One region of the Streptomyces sp. NPDC005195 genome, then DNA from elsewhere that is predicted to be linked to it. Evidence: riboswitches for the same ligand, from Rfam matches in the RefSeq annotation. Region 1 holds a riboswitch; each other region holds the start of a gene.
What was found. Region 1 has a riboswitch for thiamine pyrophosphate ahead of thiC (phosphomethylpyrimidine synthase ThiC). Riboswitches for the same ligand answer to the same signal wherever they lie in the genome.
Positions count from the first base shown of each region.

Region 2: another riboswitch for thiamine pyrophosphate. It lies ahead of thiO (glycine oxidase ThiO); the one in region 1 lies ahead of thiC (phosphomethylpyrimidine synthase ThiC).
Region 3: another riboswitch for thiamine pyrophosphate. It lies ahead of ABZV34_RS15545 (cytosine permease); the one in region 1 lies ahead of thiC (phosphomethylpyrimidine synthase ThiC).
Region 4: another riboswitch for thiamine pyrophosphate. It lies ahead of ABZV34_RS21205 (thiamine ABC transporter substrate-binding protein); the one in region 1 lies ahead of thiC (phosphomethylpyrimidine synthase ThiC).

Region 1 covers NZ_JBEXHZ010000007.1:55,417-59,206, forward strand. Annotated here, with positions in the region: gene ABZV34_RS10815 (YibE/F family protein) at 1-1,584, opposite strand, end outside; TPP riboswitch at 1,656-1,812, shown strand; gene thiC (phosphomethylpyrimidine synthase ThiC) at 1,805-3,634, shown strand.
Region 2 covers NZ_JBEXHZ010000039.1:12,014-15,803, reverse strand. Annotated here, with positions in the region: gene ABZV34_RS28435 (thiazole synthase) at 1-347, opposite strand, end outside; gene thiS (sulfur carrier protein ThiS) at 351-551, opposite strand; gene thiO (glycine oxidase ThiO) at 548-1,726, opposite strand; TPP riboswitch at 1,724-1,835, opposite strand; gene ABZV34_RS28420 (hypothetical protein) at 1,897-2,046, shown strand; gene ABZV34_RS28415 (FAD-dependent oxidoreductase) at 2,122-3,354, shown strand; gene ABZV34_RS28410 (Rv2175c family DNA-binding protein) at 3,563-3,790, shown strand, end outside.
Region 3 covers NZ_JBEXHZ010000011.1:197,540-201,329, forward strand. Annotated here, with positions in the region: gene ABZV34_RS15545 (cytosine permease) at 84-1,478, opposite strand; TPP riboswitch at 1,468-1,561, opposite strand; gene ABZV34_RS15550 (maleylacetate reductase) at 1,668-2,747, opposite strand; partial or broken gene ABZV34_RS15555 (6-chlorohydroxyquinol-1,2-dioxygenase) at 2,753-2,887, opposite strand; gene ABZV34_RS15560 (type III PLP-dependent enzyme) at 3,078-3,790, opposite strand, start outside.
Region 4 covers NZ_JBEXHZ010000020.1:14,165-17,954, forward strand. Annotated here, with positions in the region: gene ABZV34_RS21195 (PAS domain-containing protein) at 1-966, opposite strand, end outside; gene rlmN (23S rRNA (adenine(2503)-C(2))-methyltransferase RlmN) at 1,341-2,447, shown strand; TPP riboswitch at 2,487-2,605, shown strand; gene ABZV34_RS21205 (thiamine ABC transporter substrate-binding protein) at 2,683-3,765, shown strand; gene ABZV34_RS21210 (iron ABC transporter permease) at 3,741-3,790, shown strand, end outside.

The sequences.
Region 1 (3,790 bases):
TTTGCCGCCACGGACCGGCCCCCGGGCCCCGACGGGCTCCTGTACGGGCGCCACGGGCCCTGTGGCCGCCGTGGGGGCGCCCGGAGTCCCGGTACGGTCGGCGGAGACCACCAGGGCCGCCAGCGCGGTGGTGACCGGCACCGAGGCGACCAGGCCGATCGAGCCGACCAGGGTGCGCACGATCTCCTCGGCGACCAGCTCACTGTTGGCGACCGCGCCGACGCTGCTCTGCGCGATCGAGAAGAGCAACAGCAGCGGCAGCGCGGCTCCCGCGTACGCCAGGACGAGGGTGTTGACGACCGACGCGATGTGGTCGCGGCCGATCCGGATGCCCGCGCGGTACAGGCCCCGCCAGCCCATGGTGGGATTGGCCTCGTGCAGCTCCCAGACCGCCGAGGTCTGCGTCACCGTCACATCGTCGAGCACACCGAGCGAACCGATGATCACGCCCGCGAGCAGCAGACCACTCATGTCGATGGAGGGGTACAGGCCGTGGATCAGACCGGTGTTGTCGTCGGTGTTGCCGGTCAGGGCCGCCCAGCCGATGAACACCGAGCCGAGCACACCGATCAGGACCAGCGAGAGCAGTGTGCCGAGTACGGCCACCGAGGTACGGGCCGACAGGCCGTGGCACATGTAGAGCGCGATCAGCATGATGGCGCTCGCCCCGACCACCGCCACGACCAGTGGATTCGCCCCCTCCAGGATGGCGGGCAGGATGAAGAACGTCAGGATGAGGAAGCTGACGGCCAACGCGATCAGCGCCATGAGACCACGCATCCGGCCGACCACCACGACGGCCAGTGCGAAGATCCCGGCGAGGAGCGCCATCGGGAACTTCCGGTTCACGTCGGTGACCGAGTACTGCAGATCCTTGGGCGCCGAGGGCTCGTACGCGACCACGACCTTCTCGCCCTGGTGCAACTGCCGTGACTGGTCGGGCTGGACGATCTCCGTGAACGTACGGTCCTTGTCCTTGCCGGTGTCCACCCGGATCGTCGCCTTCTTGCACGCGCCCGTCGCCTGCCGCTGGGCGGAGGACCCCTCCGCGGTGGGGGTGTCGCCGGTCGGGGCGTCCCCCGAGGCGTTCACCGACTTGCAGTCCACCTGGACGACCTGGGTGACCGAGGCCTGCTGGCTCTGCCGGTCGAAGCCGACACCGGTGCGTTCGTGCGACGGGGCGCCGCCGGGCCAGAGCACCACGAGACCCGCAACGACCGCCGCGGCGAAGGGAATCAGCACGGCCGCGATGACCTTGCGCAGATGCTTGGAGACGGGCGCGGCGGGGCCATGACTGTGGCTGTGCGAGTGCCCCGGCCCGGGAAGGGCGTCCGGCCCAGGCGCGTGCCCCTCCCCCGATCCGTTGCCGCCACTCGGTTCGTGCCCGCCGCGGCCCGGTTCGTGCCCGCCGCCCCACGTTCCGTGCCCGCCGTCTCGCCCGTCGCCACCACTCGGCCCGTGCCCATGGCCGTTTACGGAAACCTGTCCAGGGCCCATCCCATGGCCATGGACAGGGCCCTCGCCGGGACCGGAGCCGCGCCGCGACTCGGGCGGCGGGAACGGGGGCTGCTGCATCGTGGTCACCGACCGATCATCGCAAGAACGGCGAGGGCCCTCTGTTCACCGCGCCAGACATGACGCTAGCGTGAAGGCACCTTTGCACACGCGGGAGCTCGGAGCACCGGGCTGAGAGGGCGCTGACCTTCGTCTCAGCGATGTTTCACATGAAACATCGACAGACGGAAGCCGCTGCGTCGACCGCTGAACCTGTTACCGGGTAATGCCGGCGTAGGGAGTAGGTCTCATGACCAACAAGGACGTACGCACGCCTGCCTCCAGCCAGACGGACGAGCCGTCGGCCGTGTCACTGGGCGAAGAGCCCCGGGAGGCCGGGCAGTCCGTCGGGTGGCACAAGGCATACGTTGGGGGTTCGCGCCCCGACCTGCGGGTGCCGGTCCGTCAGGTGCACCTCACCAACGGGCAGTCCGTCACGCTGTACGACACCTCCGGCCCGTACACCGATCCGACCGTCGACACGGACGTACGCAGGGGACTCGCTCCGCTGCGTGAGCACTGGATCGTCGCGAGGGGCGACACCGAGGAGTACGCGGGCCGACCGGTCCGCCCCGAGGACGACGGGATCAAGCACACCTCGCCGCGCGGGGGCCTCCGCAACCTCGACGCGGTCTTCCCGGGCCGGCCGCGTCAGCCGCGTCGGGGCCGCCCCGGAGAGGCGGTCACCCAGCTCGGCTACGCCCGCCGCGGTGAGATCACACCCGAGATGGAGTTCGTGGCGGTCCGCGAGAACGTCGACCCCGAGGTCGTCCGCGAGGAGCTCGCCGCCGGCCGCGCGGTGCTGCCCGCGAACGTCAACCACCCGGAGACCGAGCCGATGATCATCGGTAAACGGTTCCTGGTGAAGGTCAACGCCAACATCGGCAACTCCGCGGTGACCTCCTCGATCGAGGAGGAGGTCGAGAAGATGACCTGGGCGACCCGCTGGGGCGCCGACACGGTCATGGACCTGTCCACCGGCCGCAACATCCACACCACGCGGGAATGGGTCCTGCGCAACTCCCCCGTTCCCATCGGCACGGTCCCCCTCTACCAGGCGCTGGAGAAGGTCGACGGCCGTGCCGAGGAGCTGACCTGGGAGATCTACAAGGACACGGTCATCGAACAGGCCGAGCAGGGCGTGGACTACATGACGGTCCACGCGGGCGTGCGGCTGTCATACGTACCGCTCACCGCGAACCGCAAGACCGGCATCGTCTCGCGCGGCGGTTCGATCATGGCGGCCTGGTGCCTGGCACACCACAGGGAGTCGTTCCTCTACGAGAACTTCGAGGAGCTCTGCGAGATCCTCGCCGCGTACGACGTCACGTACTCGCTCGGCGACGGGCTGCGGCCCGGTTCGATCGCAGACGCCAATGACGCAGCTCAGTTCGCCGAGTTGAGGACGCTCGGGGAACTCAACACGATCGCGAAGCGTTTCCACGTACAGACGATGATCGAGGGCCCGGGACATGTCCCGATGCACAAGATCAAGGAGAACATCGACCTTCAGCAGGAGATCTGCGATGAAGCTCCGTTCTATACGCTCGGCCCGCTGACGACGGACGTCGCGCCGGCGTACGACCACATCACCTCCGGCATCGGTGCCGCGATGATCGCCTGGTGGGGCACGGCGATGCTCTGCTACGTCACGCCCAAGGAGCACCTGGGCCTGCCCAACCGTGACGACGTCAAGACCGGCGTCATCACCTACAAGATCGCCGCCCACGCGGCCGACCTGGCCAAGGGGCACCCAGGCGCGCAGGAATGGGACGACGCGCTGTCCGACGCCCGCTTCGAATTCCGCTGGGAGGACCAGTTCAACCTGGCCCTCGACCCCGACACGGCTCGCGAGTTCCACGACGAGACACTGCCGGCCGAGCCCGCCAAGACAGCGCATTTCTGCTCCATGTGCGGCCCGAAGTTCTGCAGTATGAAGATCAGCCAGAGCATTGCGGAGCAGTTCGGTGGCTCCGCGGCCGAGGGCGCTTCGCCCGAGGAGATCGCCGAGGGGATGCTCCAGAAGTCGAAGGAGTTCGCGGCGAGCGGGAACCGGGTGTATCTGCCGCTGGCGGACTGACGCACCGACGCTCCGGGAACGTGGTGCTCAGGGTCTGGAGCACCCTGAGCACCACGTCCCCGAAGACCCTGAAGACCCCGGAGGACACGGCACCAAGTGTCGGGCCGGCATGTCACGGGAGTTCTCCCCTGCGGACGGCCGGGTTCCGTCGGCAGA
Region 2 (3,790 bases), on a different contig from region 1:
AGCAGTTCGATCGGGTCGGGCAGCAGGGTGCGCTCGTCGGCGATGACCTCCAGTTTGACCAGGTCGGTGCCGAGCGCCTCCCGGGCGAGCCGCGCGGTCAGCACGGCCTCGCCCGCGGTGAAGCACCCCGCGGTGTTCGGCAGCACCCGGATGCCGAGCCGGCCGAGCACCGACAGGACGGAGCCGTGCGCCCCGGGATCCACCCGGCGCATCGCGACCGTCGTCAGCTCCGTCCCGGACGCCACGAGCGACCGTTCCAGCACGTCGAGGCTGGGCGCACCTCCCGTACCCATGATCAGCCGGGACGAGTAGGACGTACCTCCGAGGACGAACGGATCGTCGGCCATGGGTCAGCCTCCTTGGACAGCGGTGAGGACCTCGACACGGTCTCCCTCGCGCAGGGACGTGGAGGACCACTGGGTGCGCGGGACGACGGTCTCGTTGAGCGCGGCGGCGACGCCGGAGGGCGCCGGCGTGAGGGTGGCGACGAGCGTGTCGAGGGCGGTGCCCGCGGCGACGAGCCGGCGCTCGCCGTTGACGAGGATGTTCATACGGGCTGCTCCGTGCGTGTCGGGCTGAACCGGTGGGGAGTGAAGGGGCGCGCTTCCTCGGGGAGCTCGCCCGAGGCGAGGACGTGCGCCATGACGTCCCCGGTGACGGGAGTGAGCAGGACGCCGTTGCGGTGGTGGCCGGTGGCCAGCAACAGTCCGTCGAGCCCGGTCGGGCCGAGCAGCGGAGCGTTGTCGGGCGAGCCGGGGCGCAGTCCGGCCCTGGTCTCGGTGAGCGGCAGTTCGGTGATCCCGGGCACCAGCTCATGGGCGTCGCGCAGCAGCTCGTACACGCCGCCCGCGGTCACCGTGGTGTCCCAGCCCAGCTCCTCGCTGGTCGCGCCGACGACGAGTTCGCCGCTCTCGCGCGGCACCAGATAGACCTGGCCGCCACGGACCACGGCCCGCACGGTGCGGCTCAGGAAGGGCGCGTACCGCTTCGGCACGGTCAGCCGCAGCACCTGCCCCTTCACCGGGCGCACGGGCGGCCTCACGTCGTCGGGCACGCCCTCGAGGCTCCCGCTGAGGCTGCCCGCGGCCAGCACCACCTGTGTCGCCGCCAGATCCTCGCCGCCCGCGGTGACGACGCCGGTGGCCCGCTCCCGGACCACCGTCAGCCGCTCCGCCCAGGTCCGCTGGAACACCACTCCGGCTCGCTCGCATGCCGTGACCAGGGCCTTCGCGAGTCGGCGCGGGTCGATCTGGTGGTCGCCGTCGACGCGCAGACCACCACGGACACCGGGCGCGAGCATCGGCTCCAGCCGGCGGCACTCGCGGCCGCTGAGCCACTCGGATTCGAGACCCGAGCGGATCTGCAGGGCATGCAGTTCCCGCAGATGGGCGCGGTCGTCGGAGTCCAGGGCGACGGCCAGGGTGCCACACCGGCGGTAGCCGAGATCCTGGCCCGTCGCCTCGGTGAGCTCGGCGACGAAGTCCGGGTAGCGGCGCGCGGAGGCGAGGTTCAGGCCCAGCAGGGTCTGCTCTCCGTAGTGCAGCTCGGTGACGGCGGCGAGCATTCCGGCGGCGACCTGCGCGGCCCCACCGCCGGGTTCCGGGTCCACGACCGTCGTGGTGAACCCGCGCTGAGCGGCCCGCCAGGCCGTGACCAGGCCGATGATCCCGCCCCCCACCACCAGGACGTCGGACATGACGGACCTCTCCGCCGGTGTACGCGACATGGGCGTCCAGCCCCTCCCTTCGCCGGCATGACCCGGATCAGGTTCGTACGGTCGGAGGCCGCCAGCCTCCCTCTCAGCCCGGTGCGTCCGGGCTCCCGCGAGTGCTCTACGTCGACCACCCTAGCTCGCCGCCGCATGCCTCAGTAAGGGAGCCTCCGTCTCTGGACCCTGTGCTCGACGGCCAGGCCCGGCCGCGGCTGGAGGAGAGCGGGGAGGGGGACTCGCGGACGGGCGGCGGGACGAGCGCGGTCGTACGGACCGAGCGGATCGAACACGCCGAACACCCCGTACGGGCCGCACGCGCCGGACGGACCCGCTGACACCGAGCCGCATTGTGGAACAGTCACTGAGCACGTCCCCTGACTGACGGATTGTCAGGTGTCTATGGTGATCAGGTGAGCGAGCAGACGCAGGGGCAGGAGCAGGGGCCTACGGCACGCCGGGTCGTCATCGCGGGCGCGGGCATGGCCGGCGTGCAGACCGCGGTCGCCCTGCGCGAACAGGGATTCACCGGCGGTGTGACACTGATCGGCGCCGAGCCGCACCAGCCGTACGACCGGCCGCCGTTGTCCAAGGCGGTGCTGCTCGGAAAGGCCGAGCACTCCGCCTTCGACATCGACTTCGAGGCACTGGGCATCGAACTGAGACTCGGCTGCGAGGCGCTGGGTCTGCGCCCCGGGGACCACGAGCTGGACACCGTCACGGGACCGGTGCCCTACGACCTCCTGGTCCTTGCGACCGGCGCGGAACCGATCCAGCTCCCCGGCGCGGAGGGCATGCCCGGCGTCCATCTGCTGCGCACCCTGGACGACGCCGAACGGCTGCGCCCCGTGCTCGTCCGGCAGCACGACATCGTGGTGGTCGGGGCGGGCTGGATCGGCGCGGAGTTCGCCACGGCGGCGCGCGAGGCCGGGTGCGCGGTGACGGTCGTCGAGGCCGCCGACCGGCCACTGGCCGGGGCACTGCCCGCCGAGGTGGCCGCGCCGATGGCCTCCTGGTACGCGGACAGCGGGGCCTCGCTGCGCACCCACGCGCGCGTGGAGCGCGTCGAGCCCGGTGCCGTGGTGCTCGACGACGGGTCCCGGGTCCCCGCGGGCGCCGTGGTCGTCGGCATCGGTGCCCGGCCCGCCACCGCCTGGCTGGCCGGCTCCGGCATCGAGCTCGGGGCCCACCGCGAGGTCGTGGCCGACAACCACCTGCGCACCTCCCTGCCGGACGTCTACGCGGTCGGCGACTGCGCCTCCTTCCCCTCGGGCCGGTACGAGGAGCGCCTCCTCGTCCACCACTGGGACAACGCCCTTCAGGGACCGCGCACGGTGGCGGCGAACATCATCGGCGAGGCCCCGGTGGCGTACGACCCGGTTCCGTACTTCTGGTCCGAGCAGTTCGGCCGTTTCGTCCAGTACGTCGGCCATCACGCGCCCGCCGACACGACCCTCTGGCGCGGCGACTCCGCGGGCGCCGCCTGGACGGTCTGCTGGCTGCGCGACTCCCGCCTCGTCGCCCTCCTGGCGGTAGGCCGTCCCCGCGACCTGGCCCAGGGCCGCCGTCTGATCGAGGCGGGCATGCCGCTGGACCCGGAGATCCTCTCGGATCCGTCGCGTCCCCTGAAGGAGGCCATGGCCTAGCCAGGCGGGCTCCGAGGCACTCCCTCGGGCGGCCGACGCGAGGGCCCGGCCCGGCACGGTGGGCGCCCGGCCGGGTGGCGGCCCGGCGGCCACCCGGCGGCGTCACCGCGCCGGAATTCGGAGGAATTCCGCGAGATTCACGCGCTTCTGACGCGGGACGGGGGGCGCTCGGGTACCGAGTGTCAGTCCGGGATGGCAGGCTTGTCCCGTGACCGAGATTGACGCAAAAATCGATGCTCTCGTCCCCGCCTGGCTCACCCTCCCCGACATCGCCGAACAGTTCGGCGTCGAGGTGACCCGCGTCCGGCATCTGGTCAAGGAAGGCCAGCTGATCGCCGTACGCCGTGGTGAGAACCGCGCGCTGCACGTCCCCGCCGCTTTCGTCGACGAGGACAAGGTCGTCAAGGGCCTCACCGGCACCCTGACGCTCCTGCGG
Region 3 (3,790 bases), on a different contig from region 1:
GGCGGTGACGGATCACGGGTGGCGGGTGAGAGTTGACGGGTGACGGCGGGGCGACGGGGCCGGTGACCGCCGGCGCCCGTGCGTCAGCGGCGCAGCCGCAGCGGCGCGTACACCGCGAGGGCCGCGAGGAACGCCACCCCGTAGGCGAGATCCGCCCCGTGGAGGGCACGGGCGACCGGACCGACGTACAGGCTGGTGCTCATGAACGGCACCGCCGCGGCGAAGGCGCCTACGAACGCCACCAGCGCGGGCCACCACGGCTGCGGACGGGCGCTCTCGGCGGACAGATCGACCGGCGCGCCGGCGCGCGCCCTGGCCCGGACGAGCCAGTCGACGGCGACGATGGCGACGAACCCGGGGATCCAGTAGCCGACGAGCAGCAGCACGTTCTGGAACCGGGTCGTGGTGTCGGCGGCGTGCATCCACAGCACGAGCGGGAAGCCGAGTACGGCAGCCAGCGCGGCTGCGACCGGGCGCGGCAGGCGTACGCCCATGGTCTGCAGGGCGAGTGAGCCGCTGTAGTCGTTCATGGCGTTGCTGCTCAGGGCGGCCAGGGCCACGGCGAGCAGCCCGAAGGCACCGAGGACACCGCCGCCGAGCAGGGTGTCGACACCGCGGGCGGTCTGGTCGGTGAAGACCGAGGCGCCCCACAGGCCGAGCGCCTGGACGGCCACGAAGGACACGCTGACACCGGCGAGCGTGCACCAGAACATGCGCGGCCGGGATGCCGTACGCGGCAGATAGCGGCTGAAGTCGCTGGCGTAGGGGGCCCAGGACAGCGCCAGGCTGAGGGCGATGGTGCAGGTCAGGACGAAGGCCCCGGCCCGGTCGGCGCCGTGCGCGGAGGCGGTGGCCGCGGGGTGGCCGCCGTGCAGGAGCTTCACCGTCAGCGCGGCGAAGGCGGCGGCGAGGGCGAACGTCATCACGGTCTGGAGCCGGTGGATCACCTCGTACCCGAGGACGCCGAGCGCTCCCTGCGCGCCCATCATGACCAGCACACCCAGCCAGAACGGCCAGCCACACAACTGCGCCAGCGCGTCCCCGCCGAACAGGCCGATCAGCGCGTCCCAGGCGATCGAGGACAGCCACTGCAGCGCGCCCGGCACCAGCACGGCCCGTCCGAAGGCGAGCCGGGCGAGCGGCAGCTGTCCGGCGCCGGTCTGGCTGCCCCAGGTGCCGAGGTACGCGGTCGGCACCGCGCCCAGCAGGGTGCCGAGCACGACGGCGGTCAGCGCGGTGGAGAAGTCCAGGCCGAGCGCGACGCCGACGGTACCGGTGAAGACGCCGGTCATCGTCAGGTTGGGGGCGAACCACACGGTGAAGAGGCGGCCGGGGCCGCCGTAGCGGTGGTCCTCCGGCACCGGGGCGATGCCGCGCGCCTCGACGCGCAGATCGCCGGGGGCCTCGGGCATCCGCCCGTCGAAGACGCCCTGCGGGCCCCCGACGGCCACTTCACCACGGGCATACGGCAACGACATGAGACATCCCTCCGCCAGTCCTAACTGGTTCAGGTTCGACGGGTGTGATCTCAGCCCACGTGCGGGCACCCCGTGTCCGGTTCGGCGTCAGGATAGCCCGGCCCGCGCGTACGTCCCAGGCAGGGGGCACACGGACCCGCGCCACCGGGAGCGCGGAGCCCGTGAATCGACGGTGCCACGGGACCGTCCTCAGGAGCCGACGCGCGGCTCCCAGCCCTCGTACGCCGCTGTCAGCAGACCCAGTACGCCGTGCGCGGTGACCTCGCGGGGGTTCGGGTACGCCTGGCCGGCGGCCTGCGCCGCGGCCTCCGCCAAGTCGGCCTCCTCCAGACCGAGTTCGGCGAGGGTGCTCGGCGCGCCCAGGCCCCTGGCGAGCTCCCGCAGGGCGCGCGGGACGTCGTCCGTGCCGAGCGCCCGGGACAGGGTGGCGATCCCCCGGGGCGCGGCGGACGCGTTGTAGGCGAGGACGTAGGGCAGGACCACCGTGTGCGTCTCGGCATGCGGCAGGCCGAAGGTGCCGCCGAGGACATGGCACAGCTTGTGGTGCAGGCCCATGGTGGTGGCGCCGAGGCAGGCACCGCACAGCCACGCGCCGTACAGGGCGCGGCTGCGCGCGGCGAGGTCGCCGGGGGCGGCGGCCACGGCCGGCAGGGCGCCCGTCATCGCCCGGACCCCCTCCTCGGCCATGAGCGGGACGAGGGGCGAGGCGTCGGGCGCGTAGAGGGCCTCGGCGGCGTGCGCGAGGGCGTTGAAGCCGCTCGTCACGGAGAGGGGAACGGGGAGCCCGAGGGTGAGTCCGGGATCGTAGACGACGCTTCGGGGCTGGACGGCGAGGTCGCGTCCGGTGCGCTTGGCGCCGTCCTCGGTCAGACCCCACACCGGGGTCATCTCCGAGCCGGAGTAGGTGGACGGCACGGCGATCAGCGGCAGCCCGGTGCGCAGCGCGATCGCCTTGCCGAGGCCGATCGCCGAGCCTCCGCCGACCGCCACGCAGCCGTCGGCGCGCATCCCGCGGGTCACCTCGACGGCTCGGGCGGCGACCTCGGCGGGTACGTGCATCCGGGCCTCGGCGTGCAGTCCCGCGCACTGGCCGCCCAGCGCGTCGGCGACCGCCCGGGCGGTGGCCTCGCCCCGGCTGCCGCAGACCACCAGTACCCGGTGCAGACCGAGCCGGGCGACCTCGCCGGGGGTCGCGGACACGGCGGCGCCGGGCCGGAAGACGACACGGCCGGGCCGGGTCTCGTACGAGAAGTCGAGCGGGGTGTCCATGGCGCTCATGCCTGCTCCCGGACGAGGTCGAAGCGGGCGTGCCGGAAGGGGGCCGGGAGGCCGAACTCCCCCGGCAGGAACGGGTCGTCGGTCTCGGCGACCTCCTGGACCGGGCTCTTCCCGACGACGAACACGGCGTCATCGGCGTCGGCCGCGGAGTCGGTCATGAAGGCGGTCGGGAGGTCTGTCGTGAAGGCGGTCGGTTCGACGGTCATGCCACTCTCCTGGTCCGGCACACGATGCTGCCAGGCGTGTCCGAGGATGCGCCGCCGCGCCCTCGACGGCAACTCCTGGTGTTCCGTCGCACGGCCATCGGCCATCGATCATCGGTCATCGGGACCGGTCGCCGTCGGCGCTCGCGTCCAGGAAGTGGAAGCCGGGTTCCGGATAGCGCGTGTGGGCCCGGTGCGGGGCGGGCGAGGTGTAGGCGCCCGCGAGGGAGAACACCACGCGGTCACCGGCCCGCAGGCCCTGGGCCCGGACGTCGCGGACCAGGACGTCCTTCGGCGTGCTCAGCTGGCCGGTGAGGGTCGCGCGCTCCCTGCGCACCACGGGACGCGGCCAGGAATACGGCCACGGCTCCACTTCGAGAACGGACCAGGGCCGGTCCTGCCGCCCGGTCTCGGGGGTGCGCAGGTGGACGGCGCCGCCACGGATGACGGCGAAGTCCTCGCTGGAGCCGTGCTCGACGTCCAGCACCTCGCTCGCGTACCAGCCGCAGTACGCGGTCAGCGCGCGGCCGGGCTCGATCCGCAGCGTCAGTTCCGGGTGGTCCGTGACGAGCCGGGCCAGGCCCTCGCCGTACGCGTGCCAGTCGAAGCGGCGCTCGGGGCGGTCGTAGTCCACCGCCATACCGCCCCCGATGTCCACCTCGGTGAGCCGAAGGCCGTTCCGGGCGGCCAGCTCCAGGGTCCAGGCGACGACGGACTCGGCCATCGCCAGATGTTCCTCGGCGTGCACCCCGTTGGCCAAGTGGGCGTGGACGCCGCGCAGTTCGAGGCTCGGATAGCTGCCGTCGGTGAGCAGGCCGACGATCGTGTCGG
Region 4 (3,790 bases), on a different contig from region 1:
CTGGTCCAGCCGCAGGCCGTGCAGGGCCTCGACCTCGCGCATGTCTCTCCTGGCATCGGTGGAGATGCACAGGCGGTTGTCGTCGACGAGTGCGAGCACGGTGCCGAAGGCGTCGAAGGTCGCGGCGAGCCGGGTCAGGACGACCTGCTGCAGTTCCTGCTCCGTGGCTGCGGTGATCAAAGCGGAGGAGAAGTCGGCGGTGTCCTTGGCGCGCTGTCGCTCGGCAGTCAGCGCGGCCTGCGCCTTCTGCTTGCGCTTCTCCTGCTTGGTGTCGTCGCGGATCACCACGAAGACCCGTTCGGGGCCGTCGAAGCCCAGCTGGAGCCGACTGACCTGAACGGCCAGTCGGTGCCAGCCGTCATGCGCGGTGTGGTAGCGCTGCCTCACCCAGGGGGACCGCTGGATGGAGGCCGAGCGCAGGAGCTGCTGGAAGGCCTCCCTGTCGTCGGGGTGTATTGCCGAGATTATTTTGGACATCGGCGCAGTTGGATCCGGGACGAGCCCGACCAGGCTGGGTAGGCCACCGAGCCACTCCAGCTGGTCTCTCTCGGGTGAGTACATCCACAGGCCGAGGCCGGCGGCCGCGGTGGCCAGCCGGAACGGGATCAGCAGGCTGGCCAGGTCGTTTCGTGCATCCAGGACGCGCACCCGTATCAGCCGCTTGTCACCGGCGGGATCCTTCACCGGTCGCGCCTCGAACAAACAGGTAACGGGTATTCCGTGTTGCCCGGGAAAGTGCAGCTCCCGCATGGCGACCGCATCCGCCCTGGCGGCGTGGGCCACCAGACTTTCGGCCGACATCCGCTGGCTGGCAGGCCACAGGTCCACGAAGTCACGTCCCAGGCACTGCTCCGCCGGCCTGCCCAGCGCCGTGGCCATGGCAGCGTTGAGGTCGCGCAGGGCACCGTCCAGCGTCAGAAGAGCCGACGGGCAAGCCCTTCGATGAAGTTCGTCCGAGGCGTCCATCCGTGGCTCCCTGGTGCATACCAAAACAGCCTCTTCAGCCATGTTCGCGCATTTTGCTGTGATGTCTCAATGAAGGGGGTGTCCGACCGCCTGCGTCGAAGGGCGACGGCAGGAACTTGGTTCGGTGACACGGTCGCTGAGTGCCAGTGCCAGTGCCAGTGCCAGTGCCAGTGCCCGTAGCGGCGACCTCGCTCTCGCGGTGACGGCCCTGGGCGGACGCGATCTGGATCATGTCGGCGACGCGCGGGCAGTCTTCTGGGCCGTCCCTGGGCCGTGCGAGGCCGACCCACGCTGACAGCCGACGCCCACGGGTGACCACCCCCACCCCGCTCCGGCCTGGGCCAGTCGAGTTGATCTGCGACACTGGAAGGGTTATGCCGAAGCCCGGAGAACTCACATTCGTCGCCCCCCGCGGAGCCAAGAAGCCGCCGCGGCACCTCGCCGATCTCACGCCCGCCGAGCGTAAAGAGGCGGTTGCCGAGATCGGGGAGAAGCCGTTTCGCGCCAAGCAGCTCTCGCAGCACTACTTCGCGCGGTACGCGCACGACCCCGCGGAGTGGACGGACATCCCGGCCGCCGCGCGCGGCAAGCTCCAGGAAGCGCTGCTTCCCGAGCTGATGACCGTCGTACGGCATCTGTCGACCGACCAGGACACCACGCGCAAGACCCTGTGGCGGCTCTTCGACGGCACGCTCGTCGAGTCCGTGCTGATGCGCTACCCGGACCGGGTGACCATGTGCATCAGCTCCCAGGCGGGCTGCGGGATGAACTGCCCGTTCTGTGCCACGGGCCAGGCCGGACTCGACCGGAACCTGTCGACCGGCGAGATCGTGCACCAGATCGTGGACGGCATGCGGGCGCTGCGGGACGGGGAGATCCCCGGCGGCCCGGCGCGGCTGAGCAACATCGTCTTCATGGGGATGGGCGAGCCGCTCGCCAACTACAAGCGGGTCGTGGGCGCCATCCGCGCGCTCACCGACCCCGAGCCGGACGGCGTGGGACTCTCCCAGCGCGGCATCACCGTGTCGACGGTCGGACTGGTCCCGGCCATCCACCGGTTCTCCGACGAGGGCTTCAAGTGCCGCCTCGCCATCTCCCTGCACGCACCGGACGACGAGCTGCGCGACACCCTCGTCCCCGTGAACACGCGGTGGAAGGTGCGGGAGGTGCTCGACGCGGGCTGGGAGTACGCGGCCAGGTCGGGGCGCCGGCTCTCCATCGAGTACGCCCTCATCCGGGACATCAACGACCAGGCCTGGCGCGGTGACCGGCTCGGCCGGCTGCTCAGGGGCAAGCCCGTGCACGTCAACCTCATCCCCCTGAACCCCACCCCGGGCTCCAAGTGGACCGCCTCGCGGCCCGAGGACGAGAAGGCGTTCGTCGAGGCCATCGCGGCCCACGGCGTACCCGTCACCGTCCGGGACACCCGGGGCCAGGAGATCGACGGGGCGTGCGGCCAGCTCGCGGCGACCGAGCGATAGTCTGACCTGGCACGTACATTTTCATATTCCGACATCTTCATATTCCGACAGGGGAGCGCCACAGCGCTGAGAGTGCGGCAGCCGGGACACCGGTGGGCCGCAGACCCTCTGAACCTCGCCCAGGTCATTCTGGGTAGGAAGTTCGGGCATCACTCAAGCTGTTGCGCCCTGCCCGGGAACCGCCGAGTTCCCGGGCAGGGCCGCGTCTCTTCCTGGTCACCCCAGGAGGAATTCAGTGAGCACCAAGAAGAGGACGACCGCGGCCGTGTTCGCCGCACTGGGCCTCGTCACGCTGTCCGCGTGCGGCTCGTCCGGCTCCGGCGACAAGGCCGCCGACGCCGGGACCGTGACCCTCGTCAGCCACGACTCCTTCGCCTACTCCAAGAGCGTGCTGCACGCCTTCGAGCAGGAGTCGGGCTACAAGGTCAGGGTCCTCGAGGACGGCGACGCCGGCCAGGCCGTCAACAAGGCCATCCTGACCAAGGACAACCCGCAGGGCGACGTCTTCTTCGGCGTCGACAACACCCTGCTCTCCCGCGCGCTCGACAACGGGCTGTTCCAGCCGTACGAGCCCAAGGGCTCCGGCCAGATCGCCCAGGAGTACCGGGTCGACGAGGAGAAGCACCGGGTCACGCCCATCGACTCCGGCGACATCTGCGTCAACTACGACAAGGCCTACTTCAGCAAGCGCGAACTGGCCCCGCCCACTTCCTTCGACGACCTCGTCAAGCCCGCGTACAAAAACCTGCTCGTCACCGAGAACGCGTCCACGTCCTCGCCCGGCCTCGGTTTCCTGCTCGGGACCGCCGCGAAGTACGGGGACGCCGGGTGGCAGGGCTACTGGAAGAAGCTCAAGGCCAACGGCGTGAAGGTGGTCGACGGCTGGGAGCAGGCCTACAACGACGAGTTCTCGGGGTCCGCGGGCGGCAAGAAGGCGAAGGCCGACCGGCCGCTGGTCGTCTCGTACGCCTCCTCCCCGCCGGCCGAGGTGATCTACGCCGACCCGAAGCCGAAGACCGCGCCGACCGGGGTCGCGAGCGGCACCTGCTTCCGCCAGGTCGAGTACGCGGGGCTGCTGAGCAACGCGAGGAACACGAAGGGCGGCAAGGCGCTCCTCGACTTCCTGATCAGCTTCAGGTTCCAGGAGGACATGCCGCTGAACATGTTCGTGTACCCGGTCCGTGAGACCGCCAAGGTGCCCGAGGTGTTCGTGAAGTTCGGCCCGCAGGCCGAGCACCCCGAGACCCTGGCTCCGGCCGAGATCGCCAAGAACCGTGACCAGTGGGTCAAGTCGTGGACCTCGCTCGTACTGAAGTAGCCGAGGCGGCGCCCAGGAGGCGGGG